2 regions of the Vibrio sp. YIC-376 genome follow, and region 2 is predicted to be linked to the other one. Evidence: riboswitches for the same ligand, from Rfam matches in the RefSeq annotation. Region 2 holds a riboswitch; the other holds the start of a gene.
What was found. Region 2 has a riboswitch for cyclic di-GMP ahead of WJM94_RS08715 (glycoside hydrolase family 68 protein). Riboswitches for the same ligand answer to the same signal wherever they lie in the genome.

Region 1 (3,421 bases), on a different contig from region 2:
GAGCTTAATTACGCGCCGAGTGCAGTTGCTCGTAGTTTGAAATGTAACTCAACTCGTACCATCGGTATGTTGGTAACTCAATCTACTAACCTATTCTTCTCAGAAGTCATCGATGGTGTTGAAAGCTACTGTTATCGTCAAGGTTACACTCTTATTTTATGTAATACCGGCGGTATCTACGAAAAGCAAAGAGATTACATTCGCATGCTGGCTGAAAAGCGTGTTGATGGCATCCTGGTTATGTGTTCAGACCTAACGGAAGAGCTAAAAGAGATGCTTGACCGTCACGCTGACATTCCAAAAGTAGTCATGGATTGGGGTCCAGAAAGCTCTCAAGCAGACAAAATCATGGATAACTCAGAAGAAGGTGGCTATATCGCAACCAAGTATCTGATTGACAACGGTCATACTGATATTGCCTGCTTAAGTGGTCACTTTGAAAAGCTAGCGTGCCAAGAACGTATTATGGGCTTCCGCCGTGCAATGGCAGAAGCGAACATACCTGTAAACGAAGATTGGATTCTTGAAGGTAACTTTGAGTGCGATACGGCTGTTCTCGTTGCAGACAAAATTACAGCAATGGAACAACGTCCAACAGCAGTATTCTGTTTCAATGACACAATGGCATTGGGCTTAATGAGCCGATTACAACAAAATGGCATTAAGATCCCCGACGATGTTTCCGTGATTGGTTACGACAATATCGAGTTGGCCGAATACTTTTCTCCACCACTCACGACGATTCACCAACCGAAACGTCGTGTCGGTAAAAATGCATTCGAAATTCTACTGGAACGAATTAAAGACAAAGAACACGAAAAACGCATTTTTGAAATGCAGCCAGAACTGGTCGTTCGAAATACAGTGAAGAAACTCAATTAATTGACATTAAGCGCTCTCCGGAGCGCTTATTTTTCGTCTCAACATAAGCCTTATACTCAATATCATCAGCGATCAAAAAGTTAAATATTAGGTAAGTTGCTGTTTTATTTGTGCGTAATACTTTTCTTACAACCATACCTTTCATTAAAAAACCCTTGCCTCACAAATGCATCACGACGCATAATTTTAATGAATTTTCCTGAACCAATATCACACTTTATTAGCTAAAATGTGATGTTAATTCAAGAGACGAAGTATTCTCGACATGTCACGCACAGGGCAAACCATCCGAAAGGGTGGGACGCAAAGCTTCCGGCCTGAACCATTTGATTAAATGGAAGGTAGCGGGGTTACCGATGGCAAATATGCATATGATGAGTTTACCCTATAATGACATTGTTTCTGCATGTATTTGCTATTCTCTCGGACCTGACTTTTGGTGGCGTAATGTTAATTACACCGAGATAACACATCATGGATAAACCGATACTCAAAGATTCTATGAAGCTATTTGAGGCACTTGGTACAATCAAGTCGCGCTCAATGTTTGGTGGCTTTGGACTTTTCGCTGATGAGACGATGTTTGCACTAGTTGTGAATGATCAACTTCATATACGAGCAGACCAACAAACTTCATCTAATTTCGAGACGCAAGGACTCAAACCCTACGTTTATAAAAAGCGAGGGTTTCCGGTCGTTACTAAATACTACGCGATTTCCAACGATTTATGGGAATCAAACGAGCGTTTGATAGAAGTAGCAAAGCAGTCGTTAGCACAAGCCAAATTAGAAAAAAAGCAACAAGCCAGTAGTAAACCTAACAGATTGAAAGATTTGCCTAACCTAAGGCTGGCTACTGAACGAATGCTAAAAAAAGCTGGTATTGAATCAGTAGAACAGCTAGAAGAGGAAGGAGCACTAAGCGCTTATAAAGCGATACGTGATTCCCACTCAGCTAAGGTAAGTATTGAGCTTCTTTGGGCCTTAGAGGGCGCAATTAACGGCACTCACTGGAGCGTCGTACCTCAATCTCGAAGAGAAGAACTGAAAAACGCGCTTTCTTAACAAGTATTCAAATATTATTCTAAAAACCGCAAGCCTAGCCTGCGGTTTTTTTTTGAAATATTTTTAGGTCATAGCCTGTCTATTAGTCTGAACAACAACCATTAACTACAAATTAAAAACCACATTTTCCTGAACATCTGTTAAGACTTTTAACTAGGGGTAGCCCAACTGGAGTGCGCACATGAACAAAAAGCTAATTTTTGGGTTAATACTGCTCTTAACGGTAACTCTATTAGCCGTTAATTTTAGCCAGCACCTAACGTTGGAGAACGCTAAAGCTCAACAAGAGGCACTGAATGCCTATATCGAACAAAATTTTATTATTGCAACGACCCTCTATTTCTTCGCTTACATCGCTGTCGCAGCGTTCTCTATTCCCGGTGCAGCAGTCGTTACTCTATTAGGTGCTGCCCTATTCGGTTTTTGGACAAGCTTAGTTTTGGTCTCTTTTGCCAGTACAATCGGAGCTACCCTTGCTTTCCTGAGTAGCCGATACCTATTAAGAGACTGGGTACAAACCAAGTTCGGAAAAAAGCTCACTGCGATCAACGAAGGTGTCGAAAAAGATGGCTCGTCCTATCTGCTCTCATTACGTTTGATTCCCGTCTTTCCTTTTTTCCTGATCAATTTATTGATGGGATTAACTCCGATGACCGTTGGCCGTTTTTATCTCACTAGCCAAATTGGTATGCTCCCTGGGACAGCCGTTTATCTCAATGCAGGTACACAATTGGCAAACATTGAAAGTGTATCAGATATCGTCTCTCCTAGTGTTTTAGCTTCATTTGCTTTGCTGGGTCTGTTTCCTATCATTGCCAAATGGGTGATGAAGAAAGTAAGACCCACAGACACTCAACATAATGGAAGTTCTTGATGAAAATATTTATCGCGAACAACCCTGCTGAAGCGCATATCGTTTGTGAGCTACTTAAAATGGAGCAAATACATTGCGAAGTTAGGGGAGAAGGCATTTTCGGTCTAAAAGGAGAACTGCCATTTAGTGATGATACTGACCCGTATGTCTGGCTATTCGACTCAGAGCAACAAATCAAAGCAATGGCTATTGTTGCGGCTTACCAAACACAGGCTCAGCCAAATACTTACCAAGATTGGCAGTGTCCTGAATGTTCAGAGATGAATGAGGGGCAATTTGGCGCTTGCTGGCAATGTGGGTATCGAATAGACGAAAGGTCCTAAGTAATTAAGGGGTTAGGTCCTAGGTCCTAGAACCTTATAAATTACACCACTAAACTTTGTTGCTTGATGAACTCAATCGAATGCTGATTGAAGTCTTCCGGACGCTCGACATTACAAACGTGACCGCAGTTTGGGATTTCATGCAATACACTAAGTTTATGTGCCGCTACCATCTCTTTAACTGGCTGGATGAACATATAATCCCTGTCCCCCATCAGGTAGAGCGTTGGAATATCTAATTCCCGGTCTTTAAAGTACTTCATCAACGGGTTTACAT
Region 2 (3,421 bases):
AGCAGTGAAAGCAGCAGGCTTCGACTTTGAGGTGCCATTTTCGGCTGGCCGTGGTGATGCGACAGCAGAGCAAACTGACGCGGAGTCATTCGACGTACTTGAGCCGCTAGCTGATGGTTTCCGTAACTGGCAGAAGACGCACTACATCGTTACGCCGGAAGAGATGTTACTGGACCGCGCGCAACTACTTGGTTTAACAGCACCAGAAATGACGGTTCTTATCGGTGGTATGCGTGTACTCGGCACGAACTATGGTGGTAGCAAACACGGGGTATTCACTGACCGAATTGGTGTATTAACGAATGACTTCTTCGTCAATCTAACCGACATGGCTTACACTTGGAAACCAACAGGCCGCAACTCTTATGATATTTGTGATCGTAAAACTGGCGAAGTGAAGTACACCGCAACACGTGCTGATCTGGTGTTTGGTTCAAACTCTATCTTGCGTTCTTACGCTGAGGTTTATGCTCAGGATGATAACCAAGAGAAGTTTGTGAAAGACTTCATCACTGCCTGGACGAAAGTGATGAACGCTGACAGATTCGACCTAGTTTAACTATCTAAATAAACTCTCGTACATGCTCTGAGCTAACCAGTGTGTGTTCAAAAAACCAGCAGCTAATCTGCTGGTTTTTTTTCTTTTTGTATATACATGGCAGATATTTTCTACCCGTATAAAGTTGCTTGAATGGAAATCGTAACGGCAGATAAGTATCGCTTAATCTTACCTTGAATCCTCTTACTGAGTAATTGGTAACGTTCCCTTTTTATTCTTGGTGACGGAAGTGTAAAAGTGTATCTATGTATAAAAAACCATCGAATTTGATTTATAATTTATTTATTGTCATGGAAATGACAATTTTTAGTTAATAAATTAAATGGTTAGAAAGGATGCATAAATTTATCTTAAGAAATTTATTGTAACCGGATCCACATCAGTTTCAGTAAGGCCTTGTTAGGTACGCCAATTCATAAATAAAAGCTCACTGATGCCTGGCTATTGTCAGAGTTTTATATGCTTATGGTTGTTGTCCTTGAAATGTCATTTTCTGTTGTTATGATTTTTCGCGTGGACAGAAAAGGCTTGTCCACCGCCAGTTAATCATATCTCCTTTGCGGGCGGTTGCTTGACTGACAAAGGCAAAACCTCCGAAAGGGGGTGACGCAAAGTCTCCGATCTAACGGAAATTTCCTATGATAGCGGGACCGCCAGTTTTGTATGCCGACTAATTAAATTTATTCGTATCGCAATACCAAGTTTTTGCTTTGATGTTCTCGTTCACGGACATATCCAGTCGTTTTTAACGGTGATTTGGAAGTGAAGGGTTAAGTTTTACCTGCTTTCGGGAACGTTACCGAAGATTTCGATATTTTGAGACTGTATAGAATGGATTTTGACGTTGTTAGTTCGTGACATTTCTGAGGGTTAACCACTTCTAGAACATGGATATTTGAAATTATTTATTATCAAAGGTAAGTAAAATGCGTTCTAAAAAATTTAAAGCGGGAGTTCCTATTTTAGGGATGTTAATGGGTACAGCAACGGCAGGAGTGAGCCAGTTCGCTTTTGCAAATCAGCTTCAACCGGGACCTGAGCCTACTGTACACACTCAAGAAGCCTTCGCACCAGAGAGTAACTTCACAGCTAAGTGGACCAGAGCTGATGCTCGCCAACTCAAGCGTATGTCTGACCCAATGGCAGGATCGCGTGAGAACTCAATGCCACAAGAGTACACGATGCCGAATGTACCGCAGGATTTTCCTGACATGTCCAATGAACAGGTCTGGGTATGGGACTCATGGCCACTAACTGACGCGGACGCTAACCAATACAGTATTAACGGGCAGGAGGTTATTTTTTCTCTTGTTGCGGATCGCAGTCTCGGATTTGATGATCGCCACGTCTTTGCGAAGATCGGCTACTTCTATCGTCCTGCGGGCATTCCAGCGGAAGAGCGCCCTGAAAACGGCGGCTGGACTTATGGTGGGCTTGTTTTTGATGAAGGCGTCACCGGACAAATTTTTGAGGACCAGTCATACAGTCATCAGACTCAGTGGTCTGGCTCTGCTCGAATTTTTCCGGGTGGTGAGGTCAAGCTTTTCTTTACTGATGTGGCGTTCTATCGTGACTCAGAGGGCAATGACATCAAGCCATATGATCCACGTATTGCACTCAGTGTAGGTAAGATACACGCGAATAAAAATGGCGTGAAGTTCACTGGATTCGATAAGGTGATTAATCTTCTGGAAGCAGACGGTACATACTACCAGACGGCTGAACAGAACCCTTACTTTAACTTCCGTGACCCATTCACCTTTGAAGATCCTGCTCACCCAGGTGAAACCTTTATGGTCTTTGAGGGTAACTCAGCCATGGAAAGGGGCTCGGCGAAGTGTACCGAGGAAGATCTGGGGTATCAGGATGGTGACCCTTATGCTGAAACGGTGAGAGAAGTGAATGCATCGGGAGCGACTTTCCAGATCGGTAATGTTGGTTTAGCGCGAGCGACGAATGATGATCTTACTGAGTGGGAGTTTTTACCACCGATCCTTTCGGCAAACTGTGTTACTGACCAGACCGAACGTCCTCAAATCTATCAGAAAGATGGTAAATACTACCTATTCACTATCAGCCACAGTACGACTTTTGCAAATGGTATTACTGGTCCTGAAGGGGTGTATGGCTTTGTAGGCGATGGTATCCGTAGTGATTACCAGCCACTGAACCAAGGATCAGGGTTAGTGCTTGGTAACCCAACGAACCTGAACTTCTACCCAGGAACACCTTACGATCCAGACTATAACCAGCCAGCAGGCCACTTCCAGTCTTATTCACACTATGTGATGCCTGATGGGTTGATTCAATCATTCATCGATACTGTCGGAGTTAAAGAAAACTTCCGACGCGGGGGCACTTTGGCACCAACGGTGAAAGTCCTGATTAATGGAGACACATCAGAGGTCGATTACTCTTACGGAACGGATGGATTGGGTGGTTGGGCAGATATCCCGGCAAATTTAAACGTTAATCCGAGCGGCGTGATCGAGAAAACACTCAAATAGAGTTCGTGAAGTTCTACGTTTCATAAATCAGAGGGGCGGGTATTCCGCCCCTCTATGATAATAAGAAGGATTATGCGCTTTAAATTGAAATCACTGACGAACATAAGAGCTGTCACTGCTGCCTGCGTTTTAGTTGCTTTGTTTACTGTCAGCCACTCACCTTCTGGTGATGAACTGGCGTCTGCAAGCTTGTCACCGTTTACTCGTCCTACAGAGTGGTCACCTTATCGACCGGCGATACATATTACCCCCAACAGACACTGGATGAACGATCCTCAGCGTCCTTTATTTATCGATGGTATCTGGCATTTCTACTATCTCTATAACGCGGACTACCCAAATGGGAACGGGACTG

Region 1: it holds a riboswitch for cyclic di-GMP, as region 2 does, so the genes downstream of both, WJM94_RS18685 (TfoX/Sxy family DNA transformation protein) here and WJM94_RS08715 (glycoside hydrolase family 68 protein) in region 2, are expected to answer to the same signal.

The regions. Positions count from the first base shown of each region.
Region 1 is NZ_JBBWFK010000011.1:31,667-35,087, forward strand. It holds gene purR (HTH-type transcriptional repressor PurR) at 1-882, shown strand, start outside; cyclic di-GMP riboswitch class I at 1,151-1,240, shown strand; gene WJM94_RS18685 (TfoX/Sxy family DNA transformation protein) at 1,357-1,947, shown strand; gene WJM94_RS18690 (TVP38/TMEM64 family protein) at 2,129-2,821, shown strand; gene WJM94_RS18695 (putative signal transducing protein) at 2,821-3,144, shown strand; gene WJM94_RS18700 (alpha/beta fold hydrolase) at 3,186-3,421, opposite strand, start outside.
Region 2 is NZ_JBBWFK010000003.1:387,096-390,516, reverse strand. It holds gene katG (catalase/peroxidase HPI) at 1-559, shown strand, start outside; cyclic di-GMP riboswitch class I at 1,133-1,217, shown strand; gene WJM94_RS08715 (glycoside hydrolase family 68 protein) at 1,486-3,066, shown strand; gene WJM94_RS08710 (glycoside hydrolase family 32 protein) at 3,139-3,421, shown strand, end outside.